One region of the Streptomyces sp. NPDC005263 genome, then DNA from elsewhere that is predicted to be linked to it. Evidence: predicted binding sites of a transcription regulator. Region 1 holds the regulator's gene; the other holds the start of a gene.

Region 1 (7,611 bases):
GTTGACGTCGTTGACCCGGGAGGTCCAGGAACCCTGGCCCGGGCTCGCGCCGAGCCGTTCGTCGAGTCGGCCGTGCCGGACCAACTCCCGTTTCACGCGCTGCACTTCGGTGTTGAAGTGGGTGCTGCGGTCCATGATCTGGTTGAAGAGGGCGGTCAGCTCGGCCACCGGGCCGGGCCCCGACTCCGGCACCTTGGCGAAGTCCCCGTCCCGGGCCGCGGTCATCGCGGCGAGCAGCGGGCGCAGATCCGATGCTCGAATCCGGCCATCTTCGTGTCCGTTGTCGAGCACACGCGTAGCACTGTTCTCACTCATGGCGGCCCACTTCGGTAACTCGGCGCTTATGGGCGTGGTCAGTCTGTCACTCTGTCCGCATCGACTGAGGTGTATTCGTCCGAACCGTTCGGGGAGCTGCCCATGGGGGCCATTCCGACGCACCGGGAGACCGTTTCCCGCGCCTCTGACGCGCCTGTGCCCAGGGGCACGTACCCGCGTGCCGAGGAACCTCGGCACGCCGTAGCGCCCCCACGCGGGCGCCCCGACGCGCCCCCGCGCGGGCGCCCCGACGCGCCCCCGCGCGCCGAGGCACAACCGGCCACTGATGCGCCCCCGCGCGCCGGGGCGCATCCGGCCACCGACGCGCCTTCGCGCACCGAAGCGCAACCGGCCGGCGACTCGACTCCGACCATGGACGCGTCTCCCGCGACCGACGCGACTCCGGCCATGGACGCGTCTCCGGCCACCGGCCGCACGCCCGCACGCGCCCAGACGCCACAGGCACACGCCACCCTGCCCGGCAGCCCGCTCGCCCCGGGTGCCGCCCGCGCGCTGTTACGCGCCGCGCTCACCGAATGGGGCGAGGGTGAGCTGCCGGGTACCGAGCACCTCAGCGACCAGCAGGCCGGCGACGCGGTGGTCGTCGTCAGCGAACTCGTCACCAACGCCGTGGTGCACGCCGGCACCGACGTCGAGGTCACCTGCCGGCTGGAGGCCGAGACGGGCGCCCTCGTCGTCGAGGTCCTGGACCGCCACCCCTCGCGCGCCCCACGGGACGCCGAGCCGTCGTACGAGACACCGGAGCACGGCCGCGGGCTGCGGCTGGTGGCCGCGCTCGCCGAGTCCTGGGGCGTCACCTACCGCACGGGCGCCAAGACGGTGTGGGCGCGGCTGCCCGCGCACGCCGCCCCGTCCGGCGAGGAGAGCGCCCCGTACGCGGGGGAGCGCGGACTGCATGTCGCCGGGATACTCGCCCCCGACCCGCAGCGCACCGAGCGGGAACGGGACTGGCTGGGCGGGGGCGCGCTGTCCTTCCTCGCCGAGGCCTCCGACCTGCTCGCCGGGCAGCTCGACGAGAACCTGGTGGCCGCGCTCGCCGGACAGCTGATCGTGCCGCGACTGGCCGACTGGTGCGCGGTGTGGCTGGAGGACGAGGTCACCGCCCGGGCCGGCTGGACGGCCGACGGCACCGCGGGCGCCGGGCCGCAGCTGGCCCGGGTGTGGCACGGCAGCGAGAACCGGATCGAGGAGCTCCGGCAGGCCCTGGAGAAGGAACCGCCGCAACCGCCCGACCCGGCCCGCTCCGGCCCCGTCCCCTTCCCCTGGCCCGCCCAGGCGCTCGGGCCGGACGGCTCCGCGCTCGCCTACCGCCTGACCGCGGGCGGCCGTCCGCTCGGCACCCTGGCCATCGGCCGGGCCGGACTGCTGAGCTTCCCCGACGAGATCACCGGGCTCGTCGAGGACCTCAGCCGCCGCGTCGCCCTCGCCGTCGGCGCGGCCCGCCAGTACGCCCGGCAGGCCACCATCAGCGCCGTGTTGCAGCGCGGCCTGCTGCCCGGCTCGGTCGCCGAGATACCGGGGATGCGCAGCGCCCTGGTGTACGAGCCGTGCGACAAGGGCGGGCCCAGCGGCGACTTCTACGACCTCTTCCCGGCCGGCGACGGACGCTGGTGCTTCGCCGTCGGGGATGTCCAGGGCAAGGGGCCCGAAGCCGCCGTGGTCATCGGCCTCGCGCGTCCCTGGCTGCGGCTGCTGGCCCGGGAGGGCTACCGGGTGGCCGACGTCCTGGACCGGCTCAACCAGCTGCTCCTCGACGACGCGACGGAGGCCGCGGACGCGGCGGCCCGCGCGCTGGCCTCGGCGGGGGGCCGGCCGCCCGGTCCCGGCGACGGCCCGCAGACCCGGTTCCTGTCCCTGCTCTACGGCGAGCTGGCCCCGTTCCGGGGCGGAGTGCGCTGCACCCTCGCCTCCGCCGGACACCCGCTGCCGCTGCTGCTCGGCGCGGGCGGCGAGGTCCGCACGGCCGCGCGTCCGCAGACCCTCCTCGGGGTCATCGAGGACGCCACGTACACCAGCGAGACCTTCGAGCTGCGGTCCGGTGACAGCCTGCTGTGCGTGACGGACGGGGTGACCGAGCGGCGCAGCGGCTCACGCCAGTTCGACGACGAGGACGGGCTGGCGGAGGCGCTGGCCGGATGCACGGGGCTCGACGCGGAGCAGATCGCGGAGCGCATCACGCGGCTGGTCCACGAGTTCGGACCGCGTCCGCCGGAGGACGATCTGGCGTTGCTGGTCCTGCAGGCGGAGTAGGCAAGCAGGGAGGTAGGGAGGTAGGGGCCGTGCCGGTCTGGAGGAGGGAGTGGGTACTCCCTCCGGTGCGGGACAATGGGGGACATGCCTTCCGCACTCCCCGACGGCGAGCCCGTGCCCGACGACGGCGCGCTGCCCGCGTCCGCGCTCGCCGGGGCGGCCGACCGTCCCCTCGGGTTCTATCTGCACGTCCCGTACTGCGCGACCCGCTGCGGCTACTGCGACTTCAACACGTACACGGCGACCGAGCTGCGCGGCACCGGCGGCGTCCTCGCCTCCCGCGACAACTACGCGGACACCCTGACCGACGAGATCCGGCTGGCCCGCAAGGTCCTCGGCGACGACCCGCGCGAGGTCCGCACGGTCTTCGTCGGCGGTGGTACGCCCACGCTGCTGGCCGCGGACGACCTGGTGCGGATGCTGGGCGCGATCCGCGACGAGTTCGGTCTCGCGGCCGACGCGGAGATCACCACGGAGGCGAACCCGGAGTCGGTCGACCCGAGCTATCTGGCGACCCTCCGGGAAGGCGGCTTCAACCGGATCTCCTTCGGTATGCAGAGCGCGCGTCAGCACGTACTGAAGGTCCTGGACCGCACGCACACACCGGGCCGCCCGGAGGCCTGCGTCGCCGAGGCCCGCGCGGCTGGCTTCGAGCATGTGAACCTCGACCTGATCTACGGCACCCCGGGCGAGTCCGACGACGACTGGCGGGCCTCCCTGGCGGCGGCCCTCGGCGCCGGCCCCGACCACGTCTCGGCGTACGCGCTGATCGTCGAGGAGGGCACTCAGCTCGCGCGCCGGATCCGCCGGGGCGAGGTCCCGATGACCGACGACGACGTCCACGCCGACCGCTATCTGATCGCGGAGGAGACCCTGTCGGCGGCGGGCTTCGACTGGTACGAGGTCTCCAACTGGGCCACCTCGGAGGCGGGCCGCTGCCGTCACAACGAGCTGTATTGGCGCGGCGCCGACTGGTGGGGCGCGGGTCCGGGCGCGCACAGCCATGTGGGCGGTGTGCGCTGGTGGAACGTCAAGCACCCGGGGGCGTACGCGGGGGCGTTGGCGGCGGGGCGGTCGCCGGGGGCCGGGCGCGAGCTGCTGTCTCAGGAGGACCGGCGGGTGGAGCGGGTTCTGCTGGAGCTGCGGCTGGTGGAGGGGGTGCCGCTGGATCTGCTGCGTGCGGCTGGGCTCGAGGCGTCGCGCCGGGCACTGGGGGATGGGCTTCTCGAGGAGGGGCCGTATGGCGCGGGGCGGGCGGTGCTGACGTTGCGGGGGCGGTTGTTGGCGGATGCGGTGGTGCGGGATCTGGTGGACTGAGGGTGGGGTCGCCGGGGGAGGGCGGGGTCAGGTTTTCTCGCCCCCGCCGCCCCTGCCCGTCCCGTCCCTGGGGGCTGCCGCCCCCAGACCCCCGGTTCGGCCCTGAAGGGGCCTCGTCCTCAAACGCCGGACGGGCTGGAAGGGCCCGGACGGGCTGAAAAGCGCGCCGCACGGCCGAGGCCGCTCAGTCCTCACCCGGGGCCGTGACGAAGTCGATCAGTTCCTCCACGCGCCCGAGCAGTTCCGGCTCCAGGTCCCGGTAGGACCCCACCCGCTTCAGGATCGCCTGCCACACCGCGCCCGTGTTCTCCGGCCAGCCCAGGGACCGGCACACCCCGGTCTTCCAGTCCTGGCCGCGTGGTACGCGGGGCCAGCCGGGGATTCCCAGGGACGACGGCTTCACCGCTTCCCAGATGTCGATGTACGGGTGGCCCACCACTAGGGCGTGCTCGCTGGTCACCGCCTGGGCGATGCGCCACTCCTTGGTGCCGGGGACCAGATGGTCCACCAGGATGCCCAGACGGGCGTCGGGGCCCGGCGCGAAGTCCGCCACGATGGACGGGAGGTCGTCCACGCCCTCCAGGTATTCGACGACCACGCCCTCGACGCGCAGGTCGTCGCCCCAGACCTTCTCGACCAGCTCGGCGTCGTGCCGGCCCTCGACATAGATGCGCCCGGCGCGGGCCACGCGGGCGCGTGCTGCGGGGACGGCGACCGAACCGGACGCGGTACGGGAGGGACGTACCGGAGCCTGCCCGGTCGGCCGGACCAGGGTGACCACCCGGCCCTCCAGGAGGAAGCCCCGGGGCTCCATCGGGAAGACCCGGTGCTTGCCGAAGCGGTCCTCCAGGGTGACCGTGCCCGCCTCGCAGCGGATCACCGCACCGCAGAAACCCGACCCCGGTTCCTCGACCACCAGGCCGGGCTCCGCCGGGACCTCCGGTGCGGGCTGGGGCTTCTTCCACGGCGGGGTCAGGTCCGGAGAGTACTGGCGCATTCGGATGACGATAGGAGAAGACCGGGCCGCCCGGCCGTACAGGTCACCGCGACACGCCGAAGCGCTCCGCCAGCGCGTCCCGCTGGGCCCGTACGAACCCCGCGTCCACGACCGCTCCGTGACCGGGCACGTACCGCGCGTCCTCGCCGCCCAGCTCCAGCAGCCGGTCCAGCGCGGCCGGCCAGCGTGACGGTACGGCGTCCGGGCCCGCCTGGGGCTCGCCGGACTCCTCGACCAGGTCGCCGCAGAAGACCACCTCGGGCGAGCCCGGCACCAGGACGGCGAGGTCGTGGGCGCTGTGGCCGGGCCCCACGTTCGCCAGCAGGACCTGCCGACCGCCCCCCAGATCGAGGGTCCACTCGCCGGAGACCCGGTGCCGCGGCACCACCAGGGCGTCGACCGCCTCGTCCGCCAGGGCCTGAGCCAGACCGTTGCGCACCGCGTCCGTCCGCAGCTCCTCCCGCGCGGCCCGCCCGCCGAGCACCGTGTCGATGCCCACCGCGCCGAACACCTCCGCCCCCGCGAACGCCGCGGTGCCGAAGACGTGATCGAAGTGGGGGTGGGTGAGCGCGAGATGAGTCACACGATGACCGGCGAGCTCCTCCGCCGCCGCCCGCAGCCGCGCACCCTCCTGCAGACTCGACCCGGCGTCGATCACGAGGGCCCGGCCCTCGCCGACGACCAGCCCCACCGTGCAGTCCCAGCCGGGCAGCCGACAGCGCCCGACCCCGGCCGAAACCCGCTCCCATCCCAGCTCTTCCCAAGTCACGCTCATACCGCGACGCTAGCCGGAGCGGCACGCCGGGGCACGGCCTCGTGGGACCGGCCTTGCCCGGGGCGTACCCCACGGCCGTACACTGGGCCGGGGAACGCTGGCACTCGGATATGACGAGTGCCAGGCCAGGCACCCAGGGGACTGGGGGACGACTTCTGGAGGTGAGCGCGGATGCTGAGTGAACGCAGGCTCCAGGTGCTGCGCGCCATCGTCCAGGACTACGTCGGTACCGAGGAGCCCGTCGGGTCCAAGGCGCTCACCGAGCGGCACAACCTCGGCGTCTCCCCGGCGACGGTCCGCAACGACATGGCCGCCCTGGAGGACGAGGGGTTCATCGCCCAGCCGCACACCAGCGCCGGGCGGATCCCCACCGACAAGGGGTACCGGCTGTTCGTCGACAAGCTGGCCGGCGTCAAGCCGATGACCGGGCCCGAGCGGCGCGCCATCCAGAACTTCCTCGACGGCGCCGTCGACCTCGACGACGTCGTGGCGCGGACCGTGCGGCTGCTCGCGCAGCTGACCCGGCAGGTCGCCGTCGTGCAGTACCCCTCGCTGACCCGTTCGACCGTGCGCCACGTCGAGCTGCTGTCACTCGCCCCCGCGCGCGTGATGCTCGTGCTGATCACGGACACCGGGCGGGTCGAACAGCGGATGGTCGACTGCCCGGCACCGTTCGGCGAGAGTCCGCTCGCGGATCTGCGGGCGCGGCTCAACAGCCGGATCGCGGGCCGTCGTTTCACCGACGTCCCGCAGCTGGTGGAAGACCTGCCGGAGGCCTTCGACATCGAGGACCGCGGCACGGTCGCGACGGTGCTCTCCACCCTCCTGGAGACGCTCGTCGAGGAGAACGAGGAGCGGCTGATGATCGGCGGCACCGCCAATCTGACCCGCTTCGGACATGACTTTCCCCTCACGATCCGGCCCGTCCTGGAGGCGCTGGAGGAGCAGGTCGTGCTTCTCAAGTTGCTGGGCGAGGCAGGGGATTCGGGCATGACCGTACGGATCGGTCATGAGAACGCCTATGAGGGACTCAACTCTACTTCTGTGGTCTCGGTCGGTTACGGTTCGGGCGGCGAGGCAGTCGCCAAGCTCGGCGTGGTCGGACCGACCCGCATGGATTACCCGGGAACGATGGGAGCGGTACGCGCAGTGGCACGGTACGTCGGACAGATCCTGGCGGAGTCGTAAGTGGCCACGGACTACTACGCCGTTCTAGGCGTGCGCCGCGACGCGTCGCAGGACGAGATCAAGAAGGCCTTCCGGCGGCTCGCACGCGAGCTGCACCCGGACGTCAACCCCGATCCGAAGACCCAGGAGCGGTTCAAGGAGATCAACGCCGCTTACGAGGTGCTGTCGGACCCGCAGAAGAAGCAGGTCTACGACCTCGGCGGCGACCCGCTCTCGCAGGCGGGCGGCGGCGGCGCGGGCGGTTTCGGAGCCGGCGGCTTCGGCAACTTCTCGGACATCATGGACGCGTTCTTCGGCACGGCGTCGCAGCGCGGCCCGCGCTCGCGGACCCGGCGCGGCCAGGACGCGATGATCCGGCTGGAGATCGAGCTGGACGAGGCCGCCTTCGGCACCACGAAGGACATCCAGGTCGACACGGCGATCGTCTGCACCACCTGCAGTGGTGAGGGCGCGGCGCCGGGCACGACCGCGCAGACGTGTGACATGTGCCGCGGCCGCGGTGAGGTGTCGCAGGTGACGCGGTCCTTCCTCGGCCAGGTCATGACCTCGCGGCCCTGCCCGCAGTGTCAGGGCTTCGGCACGGTCGTCCCGACGCCGTGCCCGGAGTGCGCCGGTGACGGCCGGGTGCGCTCCCGTCGCACGCTGACGGTCAAGATCCCCGCCGGTGTCGACAACGGCACCCGGATCCAGCTCGCGGGCGAGGGCGAGGTCGGGCCCGGCGGCGGTCCCGCCGGTGACCTCTACGTCG
Region 2 (7,611 bases), on a different contig from region 1:
TGCACCGGTCGCACGGCGCGGGCGATGCCGTCGTGCGCGGTGCCGGCCAGCTTCTGCGCCTGGGCCTTCGACAGGTCCGCGTCGGTGGCGACCACCGCCAGCGTGGTGTTGAGCGGGGGCGGCGCGTTGGTCGCCGTGACCTCGGCGAGGCGACGGAGGGCACGATCATGGACACCCGCCTCCGGGTACTCCACCCGTCCTTGGAACAACTCCCCGTACAGAACCCCCGTTTCCGGGTCGGTGACCGATCCCGCCGCGTTGGCCACCACCAGCGCGGCCACCGTGATCCCCGAGCCGAGCACCGTACTGGCGGTGCCGACACCTCCCTTGAGCGGCCCGACCGTGGCGCCCGTACCCGCGCCCACACACCCCTGCGGCACCCGCGCGCCGGGCTCGCCAGCCGCCGCCGCCTCGACCGCGGCGCGCCCGGTGTCCGCGTCCGGCCTGGCCCGGAAGTCGCCGCCCCGGCCCAGGTCGAAGACACAGGCCGCGGGCACCACCGGCACGACCTGCGCCGGGTCCACCCCGACCGGTACGCCCCGCCCCCGCTCCTCCAGCCAGGCCATCACCCCGGACGCCGCGTCGAGGCCGTACGCACTACCGCCGGTCAGCACGATCGCCTCGACCTTCTGCACGAGATTGCGCGGGTCGAGCGCGTCGGTCTCCTTGGTGCCGGGTCCGCCGCCCCGCACGTCCACGGCGGCGACGGCCCCGCCCTCCGGCGCGAGCACCACGGTGGTGCCGGTGAGCCAGCCCCCGCCGGTACGCGTCGCGTGCCCCACCCGTAGACCGGCGATGTCCGTCAATGCGTCAACTGTCATGGGCCCCAGTCTCGTCCAGCCACCGGGGACCCTCGCGCCCCCGCGCCCGCCGGCATCCCTCCGGCTGTGGGGTTCACCCGCGCCTCTCCGGGCGCAGCCACCCGGCATCCTCGGCGGTGGGTCGCCGTCAGGGCCGTACCCTGGAGGCATGAGCACCGCCCCCGATCCCGAGCCGCGTGAGCCGAAGCCCGCGCTGATCTTCGACGACCCGCTGGACCAGCAGTCCTCGGACGACACGGACCGGGGATGGGGCGAGCGGCCGGGTGGCGAGGGCGACAGCGCGGCCGACCTGAAGCGCTTCCTCGACGAGAAGCCGCCCCACCACCTCTGAACCCGCCGGGGACCGCGGACCGCCGCCGCTACCGCTTGTCGAGGCCGGAGCCGCCCTGCCGCTGCTGTGCGAGCAGCGCGTCGCGGATCTCCTTGAGCACCTCCAGCTCGGTCACCTCGATGATCTCGTGCGTGCCCTCCTTCGCCTTCCTGCGGGCCTCCTGCCGGGCCAGGTACTTCGACATCGGCAGGACCATCAGGAAGTAGACGACGGCCGCGGTGATCACGAAGGTCAGGGTGGCGCCGAGGACGCTGCCCCACATGATCGGGACCCCGCTCTGCACCGTGCCGTCCGCGGCCACCTTGCAGGGGTCCTGGAGGCACGAGCTGTAACTGTCGAGGCTCTTGGTGCCGATCGCTCCCACCAGCGGGTTGATCAGGCCCTTCACCACAGAGTTCACGATGTTGGTGAAGGCGGCACCGATGACCACCGCCACCGCCAGGTCGACGACGTTCCCGCGCATCAGGAAGGCCTTGAATCCCTGCCAGACGCTTGGCTTGTTCTCGCTCAACTCGGGGACTCTCCTCATACGAACTGGTAGTGGAACAAACAGCTCCGCAACCTACGTGAGGACCGGGTGCCCCTGTCCAGGTGGGTGGAGCCATCGCGGGACGTGACGGGTGTGGCGGCGGGACGAGTGGGCGCGGGGTGCGCGTCGCGTGGGTCAGCACAGAGTCACCGCCAGTCGCGCCGTGGTGCTCGCGCCGGCGAGACGCGCCGCGGTGGAGCGGGGGACCGACAGGACGACGAGCGCCCCGCCCTCGGCCCCGCCCGGTGTCTCCAGCGTCTGAGGCACCTTCGTCACCCGGGCCCCGCGCGCGACCACCCGGGCGTCGCCGCCCGTCGCGGTCCGCTCGGCGGCGATGACGTCCACCCGGTCACCGGGCCGCAACAGCCCGACCGTGGCTCCGTCGGCGATCCGCACCGGCGCCGTCACCAGCCGGACGGCACGGTGTTCCCGTACGGGATCCGCCACGGGACGCCCCCGGGCCTGCTCCGATTCCTGGGGGACCGCGGGCCCCGCCGCCAGGACCGCGGCCGCCGTGACGGTGAGGCCGGCCGCCACGGCGCGCCGTCGGCGCCGGACCAGTCGCTGCAGTCCGTAACGGCCGCCGCGGATGCGCACGGGAGCGAAGTGCGGCACCTCGCAGGTCGGGGGAGCTTCCGCGCCGAGCGGCCGTGGGACGACGGGAGAGGGAGCGGAAGTAGGGGAGTGGGAACGGGAGGGCGAGGACGAGGGCGAGGGTGCGAAGGACATGGGACCACCACCTGCGACGAGGGATCGGCTTGCGGTGCCACGATGCGGCTTCGCGCCGATTCCCGCGGAGGCCCGTGGGCTACTGCCGAGTTGTGGACAACTCCCTCACCCGAACGGGAGGTTCCGCCCACGGGCGCCGGCACACCTACGGCAGCGTGAACCCCGGATCCATCCCGCCCAGCGCGTTCGCGCACGGACAGTCCCGCTCCCGCGCCGAGGGCAACTCGGCCACCGCGTCGAACAGCACACCCCGCAGCCGGTCCACGTTCGCCGCGAACACCCGCAGCACCTCCTCGTGGGAGACGCCCTCACCCGTCTCGGCGCCCGCGTCGAGATCGGTGACCAGGGTCAACGAGGTGTAGCAGAGCTCCAGTTCGCGGGCGAGTGCCGCCTCCGGGTGTCCGGTCATGCCGACCACCGACCAGCCCTGCGCCTGATGCCACACCGATTCGGCGCGGGTCGAGAACCGCGGCCCCTCGATCACGACCAGCGTGCCGCCGTCCACCGGTTCCCAGTCCCGCCCGCGTGCCGCCTTCAGCGCGGCCGCCCGCCCGACCGGGCAGTAGGGATCGGCCAGGGACACATGGACCACGTTCGGCACCGCGCCGCCCGGCAGCGGCAGCCCGTCGAAGTACGTGCCCGTCCGGGACTTCGTCCGGTCGGCCAGCTGGTCCGGCACCAGCAGCGTGCCCGGACCGTACTCGGGGCGCAGGCCGCCCACCGCGCACGGGGCGAGGACCTGGCGGGCGCCGACGGACCGCAGTGCCCAGAGGTTGGCCCGGTAGTTGATGCGGTGCGGCGGCAGATGGTGGCCGCGCCCGTGCCGGGGCAGGAAGGCGACCCGCCGGCCGGCCACCTCGCCGAGGAAGAGGGAGTCACTGGGAGGCCCGTAGGGGGTGTCCACCTGGATCTCGGTCACGTCGTCGAGGAACGAGTAGAGGCCGGAGCCGCCGATCACACCGACCTCTGCGTTCGCCTTGTTCGCCATGCCCGCACCCTAACCGCCTCCGGAAACGCCGATGACCCCGCCGTCGTAAGACGACAGGGTCCGGTGAGAAAGGCGGCAGGGCCCTGAGAGAAAGGGCCCTGAGCGGCGGGCGGAGAGGCTTGGCCCTACGCGGCTGAGCTGCTGCTGGACGACTTGCCCGAGCTCGACGTGCTCGTGCTCGACGACTTCGAGTCCGAGGACGACTTCGCGTCGGAGGACTTCGAGTCGGACGACTTCGACTCCGAGGACGAAGAGGACGCCCCCGACTTCGAGGACGACGGCGCGCTGCTCGACGAGGAGCCGCGGCTGTCGTTGCGGTAGAAGCCGGAGCCCTTGAAGACGATGCCGACCGCGGAGAACACCTTCTTGAGTCGGCCGTGGCAGTTGGGGCACTCGGTGAGCGCGTCGTCGGTGAACTTCTGCACCGCCTCGAGGCCCTCGCCACACTCGGTGCACTGGTACTGATAGGTCGGCACTTGTCTTCCTCCTGGCACTCTCACTCGATGAGTGCTAACGATCGTCCATACTAACCTGTGCCGCTTGCAATTGGAGTAACGTGCGTCACCTGCCTGTGGGCAGCGGTCAGGGCTTGACCGTCTCGCGGGCACTTGCCCAAAGGAGAAGCAGCGTAGCTGCGGAGTCACAGTGACGTATTCCTTCGGTCACATCTCATCGATCGCGACAGGTTCGCGATGGGCCGCGCCGCGCGTGACCACTCTGGTCGCGCGCGGCGGCGCCAGTCGTGAACGCAGCGCCAGCAGGGTCACCAGGGCGAGCAGCGTGCCGCCCATCGGGACCAGGAACCCGGCGCCGTCCCAGAAGCGGTCCTGAAGCTGTCCGGCGATCGTGACGGCCGCCGCCTGGCCGAGCGCCACCGCCCCGGTCAGCCAGGTGAACGCCTCGGTGCGGGCGTCGGCCGCGACCAGCCCCTCGACCAGGGTGTAGCCGGTGATCAGGGCGGGCGCGATGCACATGCCGACGAGCAGGCCGAGGCCGGCCAGGACGAGCACCGAGTGCGCGGCCCACAGGCCGGACGCGGTCAGCGCGAGGGCGGCGTACCCGACGAGCAGGCGGCGCCGCGGGGCCGTCTTCCAGGCGATGGCGCCGCAGACCAGACCGGAGAGCACGTTGCCGGCGGCGAAGGTGCCGTACAGGACACCGTTCAGGCCGGGTTCGCCGATCGACTCGGTGAACGCGGCCAGTGAGACCTGCATGCCGCCGAAGACGGAGCCGATGCCGAGGAACGCCACGATCAGGATCCGCACGCCGGGGCTGCGCAGCGCCGAGGCGTGCGCCACCCGCGCGTGCCCGTCGGCGGCGACCGCGGGCTGGGTGCTCTTCCGCGCGGCGAACAGCAGACCGCCCAGCAGCGTCAGCGAGGCCTCCGCCACCAGACCCGCGGCGGGATCCACCGACGTGCACAGCGCGGTGGCCAGCAGCGGGCCGATGACGAAGGTCAGCTCGTCCGTGACCGACTCGAAGGCCGCCGCGGTGGACAGCAGCGGCGAGTCCTGGAGCTGGACCGCCCAGCGCGCCCGCACCATCGGGCCGATCTGGGGCGTCGAGGCGCCCGTGGGCACGGCTGCCGCGAGCAGCGCCCACAGGGGGGCGTGGGACAGCGCGAGCGCGGTCAGGGCCAGGCCCGACAGGGCGTGCACCACCACGCCCGGGACCAGTACCGCGCGTTGTCCGTGGCGGTCGACGAGGCGACCGGCGTAGGGCGCGAACAGGGCCGTGGAGACCCCGGTGACGGCCGCGGCGGCGCCCGCCGCCCCGTAGGAGCCGGTGGTGTGCTGCACGAGCAGCACGATGGAGACGGTGAGCATCGCGAACGGCTGGCGTGCCGCGAAGCCGGGGAGCAGGAACGTCCAGGCGCCGCGGGTACGCAGCAGCTGCCCGTATCCGGGGCGGGAGGTGACCGTGGATGCCACGGCCCGTGCCTTTCTGCCGCCTGGTGGCGCGGCCCCCTCCGGGAGGCGGGGCGCCGAGAGCTGTCCTCTTGCGCGGACTGCGGTAGATGCCAAAGCCCGCTGTCAGGAGCGTCCCGGCCGCCATACGGTCGCGCCAGCTCTGCGTCAGGCAGAGTTGGTTCGATCAGGTGCGCATTCATCGTACAGGGATCAGGGCTGAGAGGCCTGTGAAAACGAGCACGATGGGGTCGTGTACCTGCGATTCCCTGGGGTGTGAATCGCGTGAAACACGCCGTTAACGGCCTGTGCCGGTGCCGCCCGTGCCCAGCCATCCGGCCAGCTTGCCGCCGTGGCCGACGGCCCGCAGCCGCCGTTCCGCAGCGTCCCGGACGGGGTTGGTGGCGACCACGAGAAGCTCGTCCCCGTGCCGCAGCACCGTCGTCGGCAGCGGCACGAACGACTTGCCCTCGCGGACGACCAGCGTGACCGCGGCCCCGGCCGGCAGGCGCAGCTCGTTGACCTCGACGCCGTGCATCTTCGAGCCCTCGGGGATCTCCACGGACAGCAGGTGCCCGCGCAGCCGCTCCAGGGGCGCCGACTCGATGCCCAGGTCGGCGGCGGCCTCCGGATCGCCGCCCAGCCGCAGCTTGCGGGCCAGCCAGGGCAGGGTCGGGCCCTGGACCAGGGTGTAGACGACGACCAGGACGAAGACGATGTTGAAGATGCGGCGGCTGGTGTCGACGCCCTGCACCATCGGGATGGTCGCCAGGATGATGGGCACCGCGCCGCGCAGTCCGGCCCAGGACATGAGGGTCTGCTCCTGCCAGGGCACCCGGAACGGCGTCAGGCACAGAAAGACGCTCAGTGGGCGGGCCACCATCGTCAGGACCAGCCCGATGATGATCGCCGGCCAGATGTCGTCGCCCAGTTCGTGCGGGGTGACCAGCAGGCCGAGCAGGACGAACATGCCGATCTGGGCGATCCAGCCGAGCCCGTCGGCGAACCCGCGGGTGGCGGGCCAGTGCGGCAGCTTCGCGTTGCCCAGCACCATCGAGGCGAGGTAGACCGCGAGGAAGCCGCTTCCGTGGGCCATCGCGCCCGCCGCGTACGCCGTGACGGCGATCGCCATCACGGCGATCGGGTAGAGACCGGAGGCGGGCAGGGCGACGTGCCTGAGGCCCCAGGCGCCCAGCCAGCCCACCGCGATGCCGATGGCGGCGCCGATGGCCAGCTCCAGAGCTATCTCCCCGAGCAGCACGTACCAGTGTTCGAACGGGCCGGCGGTGGAGAAGGAGATCACCAGGATGACCACCGGGGCGTCGTTGAAGCCGGACTCCGCCTCCAGCGTGCCGGTCACGCGCGCGGGCAGCGGGATCTTGCGCAGCACCGAGAACACCGCCGCCGCGTCCGTCGAGGACACCACCGCGCCGATGATGAGCGCCTGCCGCCACTCCAGCCCGACCAGGTAGTGCGCGGCCGTCGCCGTCACCCCGACGCTCACCGCGACCCCGGCCAGCGCCAGGGTGGACGCGGCGGGCAGGGCCGGCTTGATCTCCTTCCACTTGGTGCCGAGACCGCCCTCGGCCAGGATCACGACGAGGGCCGCGTACCCGATGACCTGGGTCAGCGCGGCGCTGTCGAAGTGGATGTCGCCCACTCCGTCCTGGCCCATGGCGATGCCGATCCCCAGGTACACGAGCAGGCTTGGGAGCCCGCTGCGCGAGGAGATCCGAACCGCTGCCACGGCGACGAGCAGAACGAGCGAGCAGACGAGCAGGAGCTGGTTGAGGTGGTGGACAGTCAGCGGCCGTTCCCTTCCCTGGCCCGCGGCGTCACGCGCGCGGGCTCACGTATATCGGACACGAAGAAGAATCGTTTCGCACCCAGGTACTTCGTTACCTTACCTAACTCTTGACGATTTCTTGACACTCGAAAAGGCATGATCGAACGCGCGTACGTCCTGGTTCCCGACTCCGCGTCAAGTCGCACCGGGCCCTGCGCCTATGGTTGCTCCAGCGCTCAGTCACATGGATACGCCCGCCTGCCGCTCGCGTTAGGACAGCAAGGACAGCGATGCCCCCCACCACCACCGCCTCATCGGGTCACAAGCCCGGCAAGTCCGGCAGGAAGAAGGGGCGCAAAGCCCGCCTGCTCGTACTCGTCCTCGTGCTGGCCCTCATCGGAGGCGTGGCTTACGGGGCGTACTGGTCCATCAGCACCGTCCGCGCCTCGTTCCCGCAGACCAAGGGATCGATCACCCTGGACGGCCTGTCCGGACCCGTGGACGTCAAGCGGGACGGCTA

The links. The regulator HrcA, encoded in region 1, represses chaperone genes, less so after heat shock. The targets are predictions, from matches to a motif close to TTNGCACTCNGNNNNNCNGAGTGCNAA.
Region 2: a site for HrcA is predicted at 3,886-3,912, ahead of ACFYRY_RS20190 (FmdB family zinc ribbon protein). Genes of this name have one in related genera too.

The regions. Positions count from the first base shown of each region.
Region 1 is NZ_JBIAKJ010000002.1:505,773-513,383, forward strand. Features, by position in the region: gene ACFYRY_RS09550 (HAMP domain-containing protein) at 1-315, opposite strand, end outside; gene ACFYRY_RS09555 (SpoIIE family protein phosphatase) at 385-2,586, shown strand; gene hemW (radical SAM family heme chaperone HemW) at 2,671-3,903, shown strand; gene ACFYRY_RS09565 (DUF3097 domain-containing protein) at 4,088-4,900, opposite strand; gene ACFYRY_RS09570 (MBL fold metallo-hydrolase) at 4,944-5,675, opposite strand; gene hrcA (heat-inducible transcriptional repressor HrcA) at 5,847-6,863, shown strand; gene dnaJ (molecular chaperone DnaJ) at 6,864-7,611, shown strand, end outside.
Region 2 is NZ_JBIAKJ010000004.1:365,243-372,853, reverse strand. Features, by position in the region: gene ACFYRY_RS20215 (P1 family peptidase) at 1-821, opposite strand, end outside; gene ACFYRY_RS20210 (hypothetical protein) at 970-1,152, shown strand; gene mscL (large conductance mechanosensitive channel protein MscL) at 1,181-1,663, opposite strand; gene ACFYRY_RS20200 (RcpC/CpaB family pilus assembly protein) at 1,817-2,410, opposite strand; gene ACFYRY_RS20195 (S-methyl-5'-thioadenosine phosphorylase) at 2,556-3,398, opposite strand; gene ACFYRY_RS20190 (FmdB family zinc ribbon protein) at 3,524-3,874, opposite strand; gene ACFYRY_RS20185 (MFS transporter) at 4,061-5,329, opposite strand; gene ACFYRY_RS20180 (potassium/proton antiporter) at 5,604-7,112, opposite strand; gene ACFYRY_RS20175 (penicillin acylase family protein) at 7,382-7,611, shown strand, end outside.